Regions from separate parts of the Clostridium sp. ETTB3 genome, predicted to be linked through region 1. Evidence: riboswitches for the same ligand, from Rfam matches in the RefSeq annotation. Region 1 holds a riboswitch; the other holds the start of a gene.

Region 1 (10,491 bases):
TATGGAAGGTAGAAGATATTCAGATGGTCTTCACCAAGCAATTGAAGCAAAAGAAGGAGTTAAGATTCAAAGGGAATCAAAAACTTTAGCTACAATTACATTCCAAAATTACTTTAGAATGTATGCTAAATTATCAGGAATGACTGGTACTGCATTAACTGAAGAAAATGAATTTAGAGAAATTTATAACTTAGATGTTATAGTTATTCCAACTAATAGACCTGTTCAAAGAATAGATAAATCAGATATGGTTTATAAAAATGAATCAGGAAAATATAAAGCTATAATTGAAGAAATTGTTAAAGCACATGAAAAAAATCAACCAGTTCTTGTTGGTACAGCAAGTGTTGATAAGTCAGAATATATTTCATCTTTATTAAAGAAAAGAGGAATAAAACATCAAGTTCTTAATGCTAAATATCATGCTCAAGAAGCAGAAATAATATCTCATGCTGGTGAATTAGGAATGGTTACTATAGCTACTAATATGGCAGGTAGAGGTACAGATATTAAGCTTGGAGAAGGTGTTAGAGAAGTTGGTGGATTAAAAGTTCTTGGTACTGAAAGACATGAATCAAGAAGAATAGATAATCAGCTTAGAGGTAGATCAGGACGTCAAGGAGATCCTGGTGAATCAATATTCTTTATATCATTAGAAGATGATTTAATGAGAATATTTGGTTCAGAAAGAATTCAAGGAGTTATTGATAAGTTAGGTTTAGAAGAAACTGAAGCTATAGAAAGTAAGATGGTTACTAAGGCTATAGAAAATGCACAAAAGAAGGTTGAAGGAAATAACTTTGATATAAGAAAGAATCTTTTAGGATATGATGATGTTATGAATCTTCAAAGAGAAGTTATTTATAGACAAAGAACTGAAGTTTTAGAAGGTAAGAACTTAAAAGAGCAAATAGAAGGAATGATTGAAGAAGTTATATCTGATGCAGTTAATTCACATTTAAGTGGAGAAGTTCAAGATATAGAAGCAGAAGTGAGAACATTACTTCAATATTTAGAAGAAATATGCTTACCTCATGGAATTGTAACAGTAGAAGAATTAGCTGATTTATCTAATGAGCAAATAAAAAATAAATTAACAGAAACTATTATGGAAATATATAAGGGTAAAGAATTTGAATTTGGTGAAGAGCAATTAAGAGAAATTGAAAGAGTAGTTCTTTTAAGAGTTGTTGACCAAAAATGGATGGATCATATAGATAATATGGATCATTTAAAACAAGGAATGGGATTAAGAGCATATAAGCAACAAGACCCAATTCAAGCATACCAAATGGAAGGTAGTGCAATGTTTGAGGAAATGATTGAGGGAATTAAGACTGAAACAGTTAAATTCTTATTCCATGTAAGAGTTGAAAGACCTATTGAAAGAGAGCAAGTTGCTAAAGAAACATCAGCAAGCCATGGGCAAGATGATAATAGTTTGAAGAAAGAACCTATAAAAAACGACCATAAGTTTGGAAGAAATGATTTATGTCCTTGCGGAAGTGGTAAAAAATATAAGAACTGTTGTGGAAGAGAAGCATAGTTAGTGACAAGTGGAAAGAGAGATAAGTAGCTAAGGAAGAAGCGCCTTGTGGAGTTGCTAAAAATATATTTATACCTAAACTTGTAGCTTGTCATTTAAAACTTGAAACTAACAGAAATTCCTAGGGGAATTTTAATAATAGCTACAAACTAGTTAAGCGTGGTGATTTTTTGTTAATAAAATTAGAGCAGGAGCTTGCAAAGGTTCCATCATTAAAGGAAATATTAAAGGAAATGGGGGCTTCACTTTGACAAGGAAAGCCTAGAAAAGAGATTTCAAGAACTTGAACTTCAAATGCAGGAAAAAGGATTTTGGGATGATATAAAAAGGGCAGAAGAAGTTACTAAGGAAAGTAAAAGTATTAAAGATAAGATAGATAGATATGAAAGTTTAGTAAGAAGATTAGATGATGTTGAAGTTTTAGCTGAATTAGCAGAAGATGATGAAGAAACTATTAATGAGGTTATTATTGAAATAAAAGATATTGAAAAGAAAATTGATGAATATAAAATAGAGCTTCTTTTATCTGGAGAATATGATAAAAATTATGCTATATTAAATTTACATGCAGGTGTTGGTGGAAGTGATGCAAATGATTGGACACTTATGCTTCTTAGAATGTATACAAGATGGTGCGAAAAAAAAGGATATAAGGTTGAAACATTAGATTTACTTGAAGGTGATGAAGCTGGAATAAAAAGTGCTACATTAAGAGTTAAAGGTGAATTTGCATATGGATATCTTAAAGCTGAAAAAGGTATACATAGATTAGTAAGAATATCTCCATTTAATGCAAATGGCAAAAGGCAAACATCATTTGCTTCTGTAGAGGTATTACCAGAGTTAACTAAAGATCAAGATATAGAAATTAGACCTGAATATTTAAAAATAGATACTTATAGGGCAAGTGGAGCTGGTGGTCAGCATGTTAATAAAACTGAATCAGCAATTAGAATAACTCATATTCCAACTGGAATTGTAGTTCAATGCCAAAATGAAAGAAGTCAGTTTGCTAATAAAGATACAGCAATGTCAATGCTTAAATCTAAGCTTATAGAACTTAAGGAAAGAGCTCATAAAGAAAAAATAGAAGATTTAACTGGAGAGCTTAAGGATATGGGATGGGGAAGTCAGATTAGATCATATGTATTCCATCCTTATAATATGGTTAAGGATCATAGAACTAATGAAGAAACATCAAATGTTAATGCAGTAATGAATGGTGATATAGATCAATTTATAACAACTTATTTAAAAAGCATATCTAAATAAAAAAATACTAGCTGTTTTAATTTAATTAAGATAGCTAGTATTTTTTGTATATTATTTTAAATTTGACTTATTCTTAATTTCAATATATATACCCCAAATTATAAGGGTTAGTAAAGCTATTGATATAAATAAAATTGATTTTGAGCTATATATAAAATTAGTTAATTTGCTATAGCAATAACCTTTAATTTCTGTTTCAACAACACTATAAACAGTATTGATAGCATTAGTGTCTATATAATCTAAGGTATCATTAGGAGTATGAATTCTAGTTTTATCACTATGACAAAAGCTTAATGCATCTATATTTAAGTTATTGAAACTAGCATGATCACTAGAATCTTCATATAAAACTTCATAAGGAATTGATTTTTCATTACAAATTGATTTTATTGAGTTTAACAATTCAGAATCTGTATTTTTAAATTTACTACCTTGCATTAAACTTATAGGATAATCAGCACTTCCAATCATATCAAAATTTATAACTTTAGAATCTTGTATAGTAAATAAGTTTTCTTCAGCAAATGCTTTTGAACCTAATAATCCAAATTCCTCAGCATTTAATGCTACAAAAATAATATCCCTTTTAGGTTTTCCGTAAGTTGAAAGGCTTCTGCTTAATTCTAATAAAAATGAAGTTCCAGATGCATTATCTAATGCACCAGAATAATTAACTCCTAAGCCATCTTTTCCAAGATGATCATAATGTGCTGTGACTATAAATGGAGGAAGTGATGAATTAAATCCCTTAATTACACCTATAACATTAGAAATTGTCTTTTCTTCTTCTTCAAATGGAATATGAATTGAAATTTCTTTACCTTCATTTAAACTATTAAGCACTTTATTAAAGGTATTTTGAGAAATCATAATTACTGCATCTTTTGAAAAATCACTAAAAAAAGAACTTCTAAATGAAAAATCATTATTTTTTGGTACATATAATAAAAATGATCCATCATTACATGTTATATCAAGATAAGATAAATAGGAGTTTATTTTATCTGATTTTGAAAATGAAAAAGTATTATTTTTAAAATTTATCATATCTTCTTTAAAGTCAACTCCATATTGAAGTTCCTCTTCTACTTCACCATTATTTTCTATTTTTAAATATGGAGAAGAGTTTGTAATAACTGGGCAAACTGTATTAAATGTTTGAGTATACTTACCATCATTATTTAATGATTTTAATCCACAATTTATAAATCTATTTTTTATTATTTCAGCTGCAATTTCATTTTCAGTACTTCCAGCGAGCCTTCCTCCTAATGTATTGGAGGATAAAACATATATATTATTACGAACATTAGATGAATTGAATTCTGAATATGTATTATTAAGATGAAGTGTTAATAATAATAATAAGGAAATTAATGATAAAAGTGAAAAGTATAAAGTTTTTTTCTTCATAAAAAAAGACCTCACAAATAGTATTATACTTAATAATATTATGTGAGGAAAAATATTATGCGTTATTTTTAATAAGTTCAAAAATACATTGAAATAATGATGTTAAAAGACAAATATATAAAAACATGTTGAGTTGTTTTGTTAGTACAAAGGAAATTCCACCTAATATAATCGTTATTAATATAACACTGCTAATAAATTTTAAAAAATTAGATTTACCTATTAATATTTGAGTTGTTGCAGTTAATAAAATTATTATTAATGTTAAAAATATAAATATATTTCTTAAATTTAGTGAAAAATCAATTATATATAGTTGGTTTAATACTAAGAGAATAATAAATACAATGAGACATATATTTAAAAATCCGTTTAAAAATTTATTCAAGCAAATTCCACCTTTCAATTAATTGGTAATATTTTACAAATAAATTATACTATTCTATTAACATAATATCAATAGTGTAAAAATATGTTATACTAAATTAGAAAAGTAATTTTATAGATGATTAATTTTATTGGAGGAATTTATGGTAAATATAGAAGAAAGATTAACCAAAGAATTAGACATAACTTTAAAGCAAGTACAAAATGTAATTAAATTATTAGATGAAGGAAATACAGTTCCTTTTATCTCTAGATATAGAAAAGAACAAACAGGTGGACTAAGTGATGATGTTCTCAGAAAGTTTTTTGAAAGATTAACTTATTTAAGAAATTTAAAAGATAGAAAAGAAGATGTTTTAAGATTAATAGATGAACAAGGTAAATTAAATGATGATATAGTTAAAGCTTTAGAAAAGGCTGATACCTTAACAGAAGTTGACGATATTTATAGACCTTATAAACAAAAGAAGAGGACAAGAGCAACAATAGCTTTAGAAAAGGGGTTAAAGCCATTAGCTAATTTAATTTTAGAAGGAACTTTTAAAGGTGATATAAGAGAAGAAGCTAGTAAGTATATAGATGAAGAAAAAAAGGTACTTACTGTGGATGAAGCTATAAGCGGAGCTTTAGATATAGTTGCTGAATGTATTTCTGATGATGCAGGATTTAGAAAGTGGATAAGAGAACTTGTAATGAGAGAGGGAAAAATTGAATCTAAGGGTTCAAGTGAAGAACCAACTCCATTTGAAATGTATTATGATTATAGCGAAGATGTAAGTAAAATTCCTGCACATAGAATATTAGCAATAAATAGAGGAGAGAAAGAAAAGGTATTATCTGTTAAGGTAATTGCTAACGAAGAGAAAATAATAACATATCTTCAAAGTAAATTGTTAAAGGGAAATAAAGCTACAGATGAATATTTAAAGTTAGCAATAAAAGATTCACTTAAGAGATTAATATATCCTTCAATAGAAAGAGAAATAAGAAGTGAATTAACAGATAAAGGTGAAGAAGGAGCAATATTAATATTTAAGGAAAATTTAAAGGCTCTTTTAATGCAAGCACCAATAAAGGGAAAAGTGGTTATGGGATATGATCCAGGGTTTAGAACAGGATGTAAGGTTGCAGTTTTAGATTCTACAGGTAAGTTCTTAGAAAAATCTACAGTATATCCTACTTTACCTAAGAATGATGTAGAAGGTACTAAGAAAATATTGAAAGAACTTATATATAAATATGATGTTGATGTTATTTCTTTAGGGAATGGTACTGCATCTAGAGAGTCAGAAGAAGTTATTTCTGAAATGATAAATGAAATTAAAAAGGAAAGCGGAAAAGAGTTAGCATATGTAATTGTATCGGAAGCAGGTGCCTCTGTATATTCAGCTTCAGAACTTGCAGCTAAGGAATATCCAGATTTAGATGTTACTATAAGAGGTGCTATTTCAATAGGAAGAAGATTACAAGATCCTATGGCTGAACTTGTAAAAATAGATCCTAAAGCAATAGGTGTTGGTCAATATCAACATGATGTTACTCCAAAAAAATTAGATGAATCATTAGCTGGTGTAGTTGAGGACTCTGTTAATAAGGTTGGAGTGGATTTAAATACTGCAACACCATCACTTTTAACATATATTGCAGGTGTTAATGCATCAATTGCTAACAATATAGTTTCTTATAGAGATGAAGTTGGAGGATTTAAGAGTAGAAAAGAATTATTAAAGGTTAAGAGACTTGGACAAAAAGCATATGAACAATGTGCAGGCTTTTTAAGAGTTATGGAAAGTAAAGAGCCTTTAGATAATACTTCAGTTCATCCAGAATCATATGAAGCAGCAGGAAAGCTTATAGATATTTTAGGATACAATAAGGAAGATTTAAAAAATAGAAATTTAAATGATATTGAAGAAAGAGTTAATTCAAAGGGATTAAAGAATCTTGTTAAAGAACTTGAAATTGGTGAGTTAACTTTAAAGGATATAATTAAAGAATTACAAAAACCAGGAAGAGATCCAAGAGAAGATATGCCTAAGCCAATTTTAAAAACTGGTGTTATAGATTTAAAGGATTTAAAGCCTGGAATGGAACTTATGGGAACTGTAAGAAATGTATCAGACTTTGGTGCTTTTGTTGATATTGGTGTTCATCAAGATGGATTAGTTCATAAGAGCCAAATGGCCAATAAGTTTGTTAAGCATCCATTAGATATAGTTAAGGTTGGAGATGTAATTAAAGTTAGAATTATGGAAGTTGATGAAAAGAGAAAGAGAATTTCATTAACTATGAAAGAGGTTAAGTAAAGAAAAAAAAGTTGTTGAAAAAAATGGAATTATATTATATAATAAAAATAAATAAAAAATATCTTCAGGGCAGGGTGAAAGTCCCTACCGGCGGTATAGCCCGCGAGCAATTTTGCAGATTCGGTGTAACTCCGAAGCCGACAGTAAAGTCTGGATGAAAGAAGGTAAGAGTTAAATTATATAAATATAGCATTGATAATAATTTAATTATCTAATTGATAATTAAATTTATTGCATATATAAATTATATTTATTAATAGCTTTGTTTTTAATGCCCTGATGTTTATAACATCAGGGCTTTTTATATCTATTAAACATTATAAATATTACAAACTATTATCAAATATATTGATTAATTTAGCTAATGCCCACGAGGATGACTTTTGGGAGGAGAATCTATATATGAATTCATCAAAAAATTTAAACAAAATGATTAAGGTATCTTTATTAGTGGCTATTTCGGTAGTACTTATGTATTTTGATTTTCCAATAATACCGGCATTTCCATGGTTACAAATTGATTTAAGTGAAGTACCAGCATTAATGGGGGGATTTGCTTATGGTCCTATAACTGGAGGAGCCATAGTAATATTAAAGGTAGTTTTAAGATTTTTATTAAAGGGAACTGGAACTGCATTTGTTGGAGAAATTGCTAATATTATAGTTGGACTTGCTTTAATAATGCCAGCAACATATATATATCATAGAAATAAAAGCAAAAAGACTGCAATTATTGGAATGATTAGTGGTGCATTAGTAATGCAAGTAGCAGGTATATTAGCTAATGTGTATATATTATTACCTTTGTTTGGAATGGATATGAAAGGTGCAGCATTAGCAAATTATATATTCTTTGGGATAATTCCATTTAATGCAATAAAAGCAGCTATTGTATCAGTATTAACTTATTTATTATATAAAAAGGTATCTAAGTCAATATTTAAAGTTGATAGTAAATTTGAAAATAGAAACAAAAAGATTGCATAAAAAGAGGGAATTGCACAATCTATTTAGTGCAATTCCCTCTTTTCCACATTATAATGGCATCTTCACCATTATCTGAATAATATCCTTTTCTTATACCTTCTTCTTTAAAGTTAAATTTCTTATAAAGGTTTTGAGCAGGAGTGTTTGAAGCTCTAACTTCTAAAGTGATATCTTCACAATTAAAAGTTTTACACACATCAAATAATTTTATTAACAAATTTGATGCAATGCCTTGTTTTCTATATTTTGGACTTACAGCAATATTTGTAATATCACCTTCTCCAGCAATTATCCATACTCCTACAAATCCAATAACTTCACTTGTTAATAAATCTTCTGCAATTACATACTTTGCTAATGGATTATTTAGTTCATTATTAATTGAATCTAAACTCCAAGGAATAGCAAAGCATTCGTTACTTAATTGATATATACCATTTACATGGGTTTCATTCATAAGACTATAATTTATTTTCATTTTTCATAGCCAGCCTTTGTTCAAGCTCCCTTTGTGCTTGTGGTTTTTTAATATAAAGTGGAGCAGAATTCATATCATCAACCTCTCCAGATTTAAGTTTTTCCATACCAAGCTCTCCTAAAGAAGAGGCCCTAATGATACTTAAATGGTTTGGAGCAAATTCACAATTATTTATATTTTTAGATAAGAATTCTTTGTGTTTAAACATACCATCACCAGTGAAAATAACTTTTTCACCTTTTTCATTTAATATTTCAGCAAGTTCACTTAAATCTAAAGATGTGCAATCAAGTAATTTTACTAGTTTACTATCAATATTTTTATAAAGACCAGTATAAACATTATCTCTTAATGCATCCATAATTGGACATATTATACCATCAAATGTAATTAAAGAGTTTGCTAATGCATCTAAACTTGAAATTGAAACATAAGGCTTATTTGCTCCCATACTTAATCCTTTAATAGTTGCCATTCCAATTCTAAGTCCAGTAAATGAGCCGGGTCCCTTAGAAACTACAAAACCATCAACTTCACTTATATCAATTTGGCACTCGTTTAATAGCATTTTTATTTTTTCCATTAAGATAACAGAATGTTCTCTTTTAAAGTTTAAAGTATATTCACCAAGTATAAATTCATCTTTAAGTAAAGCAACTGTAGTTACTAAAGATGAAGAATCAACGCTTAAAACTATCATATTTTTAACTCCTTTATATAATCATATCTTTCTCCATATGGAGTTATAGTGATTTTTCTATAGTCTTCGCCTTTTTCTAGGTCTTTTTCTATATAAATATGTAAAAAATCCTTTGGTAATATTTCTTCAATATAATTAGCCCATTCAATTATTGAAACTGCATCAGAGAAAATATAATCATCGAATCCTATTGCATATATTTCATCAGGATCTGAAACTCTATAAACATCAAAATGATTTAATTTTAAACGACCAGAATCATATTCATTCACAATTGTAAAAGTTGGGCTTGTTATGTAATCAGTTATGCCTAAACCTTTAGCAATTCCCTTAGTTATATGTGTTTTACCAGTACCTAAATCCCCTGTTAAGCAAATTATGTCACCAGCATTTAAAATCTTGCCAAGTTCCATACCAAGGTTTGTAGTTTGCTCAACACTATTAACAGAAATAATCATGTTAAAATCATCCCCTTTCGGTTAATTAGTATTTTGTAGTTAGAAGTTAGAAGTTAGTAGTTAGTAGTTAAGGAAAAAATTCAGCTTGGGCTGAATTTTGAAAAATATATTTTTAGAAATTCCTTAAGTAATTTCATCAGAAACTTGTCACTTGATAACTACAAACTAAAAACATTTGTTATTTTATATTTTATCCAAAAAGTACGAAAAAGAAAAGAATAATAGAAAAATAGTAGAAAAAATATTGATTTTATGTATAACATAATATATAATATATTTTGTACTTAGGGGTATCGTATATCGGTAGTACAGTAGTCTCCAAAACTATTAGGCTAGGTTCGATTCCTAGTACCCCTGCCAAAGAAGCTAGTAAGAATTTCTTACTAGCTTTTTTTATAATTTTTTTAAAAATAAGAACGAATGTTTGAATAAATTAAATGATGAAGTTAATAATTAAAAAGAAAATAGATTGTAGCAGTAAGGAGAATTTATGGATAAGGTCTTAGAGATTTTAAAACAATATTATGGATATAGCTCATTTAGAGAAGGGCAAGAGGAAATAATAAGAGAAATACTAAATGGAAATGATGTTTTAACTATTATGCCTACAGGTGGAGGTAAATCGATTTGTTATCAAGTACCTGCAATATTATTAGATGGTATAACAATAGTTATATCACCATTAATATCTCTTATGAAAGATCAAGTAGATAATATAAATAATCTAGGAATTAAGTCTGCTTATATTAATTCATCATTGAGTAATATAGAAATAAATAATATTTTAGATGAAGCCGCAAAAAATGAAATAAAAATATTATATGTTGCTCCAGAAAGATTAGAATCACAAGCATTTATAGAACTGATAGCAAGCATCAATGTTTCAATGATTGCTATAGATGAGGCACATTGTGTGTCGCAATGGGGACATGATTTTAGAA
Region 2 (7,782 bases), 950 kb from region 1:
CATATGATATAGGTTTAAATGGAGAAGAAGTTCTTAAAGTTGCACAAATAGAATCAACAATAGTAAAAAGTGAATATAGAGGAAATAAGCTTCAAAGATTAATTTGTGAAGAATTAGAAAAGATTGCAAGAAAAGATGATATTGAAATATTAAGTGCAACAGCTTCACCATATAATGAATTTAGTTTAAATACATTTATGAATTTAGGTTATGAAATTAAAAAAGATAAATTAAAATATGGTGGATTAAGAAGATATGTTTTAGTAAAGGAGTTATAGTAAAAGATATTTTTTATTTTATAGTAATATTAAATAACTAATTCGAATAGTATATGATATACAAAATAAAAAAACATATGTAAATCATAAGTGAAAAGGAAGGGTTAGTTATGGATAATTTAGTATTTAACGTAAGTGAAAGAACTGAAAAGGGAAAAAAAGCACGAATGAACGGACAAATTCCATGTATTATTTATGGGAAGGAATTAAAAGAATCTCTTCTAGGAGAAATTACAAAAAGAGAGTTAATTAGATTATTAAGTTGTCCAAAAAGTTCAGTTATATCATTAAGGTTAAATGGAGCTTATAAAAAATGTATAGTAAAAGAAATGCAACAGGATTCTTTTGGAAAGGTAATTCATATAGATTTTCAAAGTGTAAGCAAGGGTGAAGTTGTAAAACTTAAAATTCCAATAGTATTTACAGGACAAGATGTTATAGAAGCAAATGGATTGCTATTAGAATCATTTGTTACTGAAATAGAACTTCAAGGTGAACCAGGAACTTTCCCAGAAAATATATCTGTAGATGTGTCTAAGCTAAGTCAAGGAAATCAACTATTAGTCAAAGATTTAAATATACCAAGCAATATGGTTGTTGAAACTAATGAATATTTAGCTGTAGCTAGAGTTGGATATATATCTAATAATATAATAGAAGAAAATGTGTAAGATGAATAATAAATAAAATGTATAAAATATAATAGAATAGTGAAAATAATTTTTCTTTAATAGAATTTAGACAAACTATGAAATATGAAACAATAGAAGTAGAATATCTTGATAAGAATTTTAAAAAGCAAAAGGATATATTTACTGGCTTTATTGCACAAATTATTCAACATGAAATTGATCATTGTAATGGAATAATAATTTAATTAATTAAATAAAAAGGAACAGCTAAGATATAATTATAAACTATCCTTGATAAAAGGTATGTTTTATTATTAGCTGTTCCTTTTTAATATTTTTATTTAAGATACATGTTTATTAATTGACTTATTAAAAATTATAAATGCAATAATTGAAGTTATAGCTTCAGTAATACCAAAGGCACTCCATACACCATTAACACCAAAAATACGACTTAGTAAAAAGGCTAAAGGTATAATTAAAAATACATAGCGTAATAAGGAAATTATTAAAGATTCAATACCTTCTCCAAGTGATTCTAATGCTCCTGATGAAGAAATTGAAATTGAAGAAACTATAAATCCAAGGCTTATAATTTTAAGTGCAGTTACACCAGCTTGTATAGTTTCATAGCTACTTGTAAATAATCCTAGTAGCTGTCTTGGAATTGTAAAGCATAAAATCATCCCTAAAATCATAAGAGCTAAAATTAATACTAAAGAAGTTTTATATATTCTTTTTACTCTTTTATGCTCACCAGCTCCAAAGTTATAACTCATTATAGGTCTCATACCTTGAATTATTCCATTGGCAGGAAGATATATAAATGTTTGAAGTTTATAATATACACCTAAAACTACAACATACATAGGTGAAAGTGCAGATAAAATACCATTTAATGCAGATACAAGTAATGATGGAAGAGCCATATTAAGTGATGCAGGTATTCCTATATTATAAAGTTTCCAACAAATAGGGTTTTCACGATTTAGATATTTCAATGATAATTTAATATTAATTCCTTTTTGTAAATAAGCAAATATGTAAATTAATAATGTAACAGTTTGTCCAATTCCTGTTGCCCATGCAGCTCCTTCAATACCCATAGCTGGGATAGGCCCAAGACCAAATATCATGATTGGATCTAAAATAATATTAATAATACATCCAGCAGTTAAACTAATCATTGCTATAACCATTTTTCCAACTGATTGGAATATCTTTTCAAAAGTTACACTAATCATAATAATTACAGAAAAGCTTAATGCAATATTAGAATATCTTGTTCCAAGGTTTATTATTGTAAAATCTGAAGTAAATAATTTAAGGAATCCAGGCATTATAATTATACCAATTATAGTTAGTAAAATTCCATGAACAATACTAAGAGCCATGCCTTGAGTAGCTACAACATTAGCTCTTTGCTTTTTTCCAGCTCCTAAATAAAGAGCAATCATAGCATTTATTCCCACACCAAACCCAACAGCAAGTGATATGATAACATTTTGTATAGGATAAACAAGTGATATAGCAGTCATTGCATTTTCACCTATTTTTGCGACAAAAATACTATCAATTATGTTATAAAGTGAGTTTACCATCATTGATATCATAGCTGGAAGAGATAATGATAGTAGCAATGGTAAAATGGGTTTTTCCTTCATATAATTTTGATTCATATTTTTATACATCTCCTTTAATATTAATATTTAAAAAAACTTATAATTTTTAATAATTTTTCACAGAAAAAAAGACTATAAATTTGGCTGTTTTTATATCAGAAACAACAAAATTTATAGTCTTAGTAATGTCAAGACGGACATATTTTTTTATAATGTTATCATATATATATATTAATGTCAATTTATAATATGTAAAACATTTAAAAGCATATAAGATAAATTGAAAATATGATAAAATAATCTTAGTATAAATAATAATAGAAAGATGTGATTTGATTGAATAATAAAATGAAGGTAAATTTAAATGATGTAGTTGAATGTATAGAGTTTGAAGGTGAATTATTAACTCATTATTATAATAAAAAAACAGACATTATAAATTTTGAATATAAAATAATTATAGCTTTAAGTAGAGCAAGGAGTTATGTAAAGTGCTATGGCTAAAAATTTAGCTTAAATAATAGGTTTAAATTTATAATATTTATATAAAATTAGTATAGGAGTGTTTTAAATGAAGGTAATATTACTTAATGGAAGTCCAAAATCGAAAGGATGCACATATACAGCATTAAAAATAATTGAAAATGAGTTAATTAATGAGGGAATAGAAGTTAAATTTTATGAGGTTGGAAATAAGCCAATAATAGGATGTACTGGATGTACCGCTTGTAGAAAACTTGGTAAATGTGTGCATGATGATTTAGTTAATGAAGTAAGTAAAGAAATAGAACGTGCTGATGGTTTTATTGTAGGTTCTCCTGTTCATTATGCCGCAGCAAGTGGAGCAGCAACTTCATTTTTAGACAGGCTTTTTTATTCAACAGATAAAAATCAATTAAGACATAAATTTGGAGCAAGTATTGTTTCATGTCGTAGAGGTGGAGCAAGTGCTACATTTGATCAATTAAATAAATACTTTACAATAAATGAAATGCCTATAGTGTCATCTGTTTATTGGAATCAAATACATGGAAATACACCAGAAGAGGTTGTACAAGATTTAGAGGGCGTTAGAACAATGAAAGTATTAGCAAGAAACATGGCGTATTTAATTAAGTGTAAAGAAGCAGCTAAAAATGTACCACTTCCTGAATTAGTTCCAGTTGAAAGAACAAATTTTATTAGGTAAAATATAAATTAAATAATTATTGACAAAAAATAGTATTTATAATAATATTAAATTATAATTTAATAAATCTTCAGGGCAGGGTGAAATTCCCTACCGGCGGTAAAGCCCGCGAGCTATTTTAGCAGATTCGGTGAGACTCCGAGGCCGACAGTAAAGTCTGGATGAAAGAAGATAAATGTAAATATAGTAGTTAAAAATACTATATTAGTTTTGTGTATTTATGCTCTGAAATATTTTATATTTCAGAGCTTTTATATTTTCACAAAATTTATATGATTATTTTTATAAATTTTATTTTTATAGTTATATTTATTAAATATTTTTTATTGAATTGATTGTAAATAAAATACTAATATAAGAATAATTTCAAATTATTAAGCCCTGAGTAAAAATCTCAGGGCTTTTTTTGAATGATTTATTAAATTCAAATTAATTTCATTGTGAGGTGATAAATTTGGATAAAAAATTTATGCAGTTAGCCATTGAATTGGCAAGGAAAGGGGAAGGAAAAGTAAATCCAAATCCAATGGTTGGAGCTGTAATTGTAAGGGATGGAATTGTAATTGGAGAAGGCTATCATGAAAAATATGGGGAAGGACATGCTGAAGTAAATGCATTTAAAAGTTTAAAGGAAGATCCAAGTGAAGCTACTATGTATGTAACTTTAGAACCATGCTCTCATTACGGTAAAACACCACCATGTGTAGATAAAATAGTTGAAAATAATATAAAGCGAGTAGTTATTGGGATGATTGATCCTAATCCGTTAGTTGCAGGAAAGGGAGTAGATAAATTAAAAAAAGCTGGTATAGAAGTAAAGGTTGGTATATTAGAAGATGAATGTAAAAAGCTTAATGAAGTATTTATAAAATATATATTATCTAAAAAGCCTTTTGTAGTATTAAAAGCTGCTATGTCCCTTGATGGAAAAATAGCAACAAGAACTGGTGAATCTAAATGGATTAGTTCTAAAAAATCAAGATTACAAGTTCATAATTTAAGAAATAAGCTTTCTGGAATTATGGTAGGAGTAAATACTGTAATTAAAGATGATCCAGAATTAACTTGTAGAATACAAAATGGAAGTAATCCAATAAGAATTATTGTTGATAGTATATTAAGAATACCTATGAATTCTAAAGTATTACAAAATAACGACAATAAAACAATAATAGCAACCACAAAAAGAGCAAATATGAAAAATATGCAAGAGTTATTAAAAAAGAATATTAAGGTGTTGATTATAGAAGAAAAAAATGGACAAGTTAATTTAAATGCTCTTATTAAAAAGCTTGGAGAATTAAATATAGATAGTATTTTATTAGAAGGAGGAGGAACTCTTAATTATTCTGCTTTAGAAGAAAATATAGTTGATAAAGTAATGATTTATATATCCCCTAAAATTATAGGAGGAGAATTTTCCAAGACACCAGTAGGTGGCATAGGAATAGATAAATTAAATGATGCATTTAAATTGAAAGATATTACTGCCAATATTGTAGATGAAGATATCTTAGTTGAAGGATATATAGGTTAGGAGATGATTATATGTTTACAGGTATAATTGAAGAATTAGGTGTTATACAGGAAATAAAAAAAGGTGTTAAATCTTCAAAATTATTAATAAAATCAAATAAGGTTTTAGAAAATACAAAGATAGGAGATAGTATTTGTACTAATGGGGTATGTCTTACTGTAACAGATTTAAAGATAAATAGTTTTGAAGCTGATGTTATGGCTGAAACACTAAGGAGAAGTAATTTAGGAGATTTACAAGTAGGAAGTAAAGTTAATTTAGAAAGAGCATTAACTTTAAAAAGTAGATTAGGAGGTCATATTGTAAGTGGACATATAGATGGAACTGGTGAAATTCTTTCATTAATGAAAGAGGATAATTCTACTTGGGTCACTATAAGAACTACAAGTGATATTTTAAGATATATAGTTTTAAAAGGTTCAATAACAATTGATGGTATAAGTTTAACGGTTTCATATGTAGATAAATCTGTATTTAAAGTTTCAATAATACCTCATACTGCACAAAAAACCACCTTATTAACTAAGAATAATGGTGATACTGTTAATCTTGAATGTGATGTGATTTCAAAATATGTTGAAAAGGTTATGGAGTTATCAAAAAAGGAAGAAAACAAAAAGAACACATTGTTAACAGAAGATTTTCTAAGAGAAAATGGATTTTTCTAATATGAAAGGAGCAAGGTTTTATGTATAAATTTAATATGGTTGAAGATGCTATTAAAGATATAAAGGAAGGAAAAATTATAATTGTTGTTGATGATCCTGATAGAGAAAATGAAGGGGATTTATTAATGGCAGCAGAGAAAGTTACAGGTGAAGCTATAAACTTTATGACTAAGTATGGACGTGGGCTTATTTGTATGCCTGTTGAAGAAAATAGATTAAATAAATTAAAAATAGAACCAATGGTTGATAAAAATACAGATAATCATGAGACTGCTTTTACAGTATCTATTGATCATGTTGATACAACTACTGGAATATCAGCATTTGAAAGAGCGATTACAATTCAAAAGGTTATAGATTGTAACTCTAAGGCGGAAGACTTTAGAAGGCCAGGACATGTATTTCCTTTAGTAGCTAAAAAAGGGGGAGTATTAGAAAGAAATGGACATACAGAAGCTGCTGTAGATTTAGCTAAACTTGCCGGATTAAAAGGTGCAGGAATTATATGTGAGATTATGAAGGATGATGGTACTATGGCTAGGACAGCAGATTTAATAAAATTTTCAAATGATCATAATTTAAAAATAATTACAATCAAAGATTTAGTTAAGTATAGAAGAAAAATAGAGGAAAAAGAAAATTTAGTAAAAAGAGTAGTAGAAATTAAAATGCCAACTAGATATGGTGATTTTAAAATGTTTGGCTTTGTAAATGAGTTAAATGGTGAACATCATGTTGCTTTAGTTAAGGGAGAAATAAATGAAAATACTAAAGTATTAACTAGAGTACATTCTGAATGTTTAACGGGAGATGCTCTAGGCTCTAAAAGATGTGATTGTGGAGAACAGTATGATGCAGCTATGAAGAGAATTGCTGAAGAGGGCAGTGGAGTTTTACTCTATATGAGACAAGAGGGAAGAGGTATAGGACTTATTAATAAATTAAGGGCTTATGCGCTTCAAGATAAGGGCTATGATACTGTAGAAGCTAATGAAATGTTAGGTTTTCCAGCAGATATTAGACGTTACGATGTTGCAGCTGCAATATTAAAAGATTTAGGTGTTTCTAAAGTGAAATTAATGACTAATAATCCTAGAAAGATAGATGGATTAGAAATGTATGGAATAGAAATTGTAAATAGAGTTCCAATTCAAATGAATCACAATGAGAAAAATGAATTTTACTTACAAACTAAAAAAGAAAAGCTTGGACATATGCTTTAAAATTAGGAGGAATAAGAAATGAGAATATTAGAAGGAAACTTAGTAACACAAGGGCTTAAAGTTGGAATTGTAGTAGGAAGATTTAATGAATTTATAGTATCAAAGTTATTAGGTGGAGCCTTAGATGGTTTAAAGAGGCATGGAGTAGAAGAAAATAATATAGATATTGCATGGGTTCCAGGAGCATTTGAAATACCACTAATAGCAAAAAAAATGGCTAAAAATGATAAGTATGATGTAGTAATTTGCTTAGGAGCAGTTATAAAAGGAGCAACACCTCATTTTGCTTATGTTTGTACAGAAGTTTCAAAAGGAATTGCAAATGTATCACTTCAAACAGAAAAACCAGTAATCTTTGGTGTTTTAACTACTGATAGTATTGAACAAGCTATAGAAAGAGCTGGTACTAAGGCAGGCAATAAGGGATATGATGCAGCGGTTACAGCTATTGAAATGGCTAATCTTTTAAAGAGTTTTTAGTCCATGAAATACATTATTTTTGATTACGATGGTACTTTGCATAATAGTATAAAAATATATAAACCTGCTTTTATGACAGCTTATGATTATTTAGTTGATAATGGTTATGCAAAGAAAAGAGAGTTTTCAGAACAAGAAATAAGTAAATTTCTT

Evidence for each region. A riboswitch is a leader RNA that binds a small molecule or an ion and turns the genes downstream of it on or off. The one in region 1 is predicted to bind FMN.
Region 2: linked by a shared signal. The riboswitch ahead of ribD (bifunctional diaminohydroxyphosphoribosylaminopyrimidine deaminase/5-amino-6-(5-phosphoribosylamino)uracil reductase RibD) and the one ahead of ACUN06_RS02465 (ECF transporter S component) in region 1 are both predicted to bind FMN.

What each region holds. Positions count from the first base shown of each region.
Region 1 covers NZ_CP199832.1:491,769-502,259, forward strand. The annotation lists gene secA (preprotein translocase subunit SecA) at 1-1,546, shown strand, start outside; one part of gene prfB (peptide chain release factor 2) at 1,717-1,794, shown strand; one part of gene prfB (peptide chain release factor 2) at 1,796-2,818, shown strand; gene ACUN06_RS02455 (M28 family metallopeptidase) at 2,870-4,234, opposite strand; gene ACUN06_RS02460 (Tex family protein) at 4,765-6,927, shown strand; FMN riboswitch at 6,984-7,097, shown strand; gene ACUN06_RS02465 (ECF transporter S component) at 7,330-7,914, shown strand; gene rimI (ribosomal protein S18-alanine N-acetyltransferase) at 7,934-8,392, opposite strand; gene tsaB (tRNA (adenosine(37)-N6)-threonylcarbamoyltransferase complex dimerization subunit type 1 TsaB) at 8,376-9,092, opposite strand; gene tsaE (tRNA (adenosine(37)-N6)-threonylcarbamoyltransferase complex ATPase subunit type 1 TsaE) at 9,089-9,550, opposite strand; tRNA gene ACUN06_RS02485 (tRNA-Trp) at 9,837-9,910, shown strand; gene recQ (DNA helicase RecQ) at 10,041-10,491, shown strand, end outside.
Region 2 covers NZ_CP199832.1:1,440,072-1,447,853, reverse strand. The annotation lists gene ACUN06_RS07095 (GNAT family N-acetyltransferase) at 1-278, shown strand, start outside; gene ACUN06_RS07090 (50S ribosomal protein L25) at 389-949, shown strand; partial or broken gene ACUN06_RS07085 (peptide deformylase) at 991-1,155, shown strand; gene ACUN06_RS07080 (MATE family efflux transporter) at 1,252-2,589, opposite strand; gene ACUN06_RS07075 (hypothetical protein) at 2,869-3,036, shown strand; gene ACUN06_RS07070 (flavodoxin family protein) at 3,104-3,721, shown strand; FMN riboswitch at 3,784-3,898, shown strand; gene ribD (bifunctional diaminohydroxyphosphoribosylaminopyrimidine deaminase/5-amino-6-(5-phosphoribosylamino)uracil reductase RibD) at 4,176-5,258, shown strand; gene ACUN06_RS07060 (riboflavin synthase) at 5,270-5,926, shown strand; gene ACUN06_RS07055 (bifunctional 3,4-dihydroxy-2-butanone-4-phosphate synthase/GTP cyclohydrolase II) at 5,947-7,149, shown strand; gene ribH (6,7-dimethyl-8-ribityllumazine synthase) at 7,168-7,629, shown strand; gene ACUN06_RS07045 (HAD family hydrolase) at 7,633-7,782, shown strand, end outside.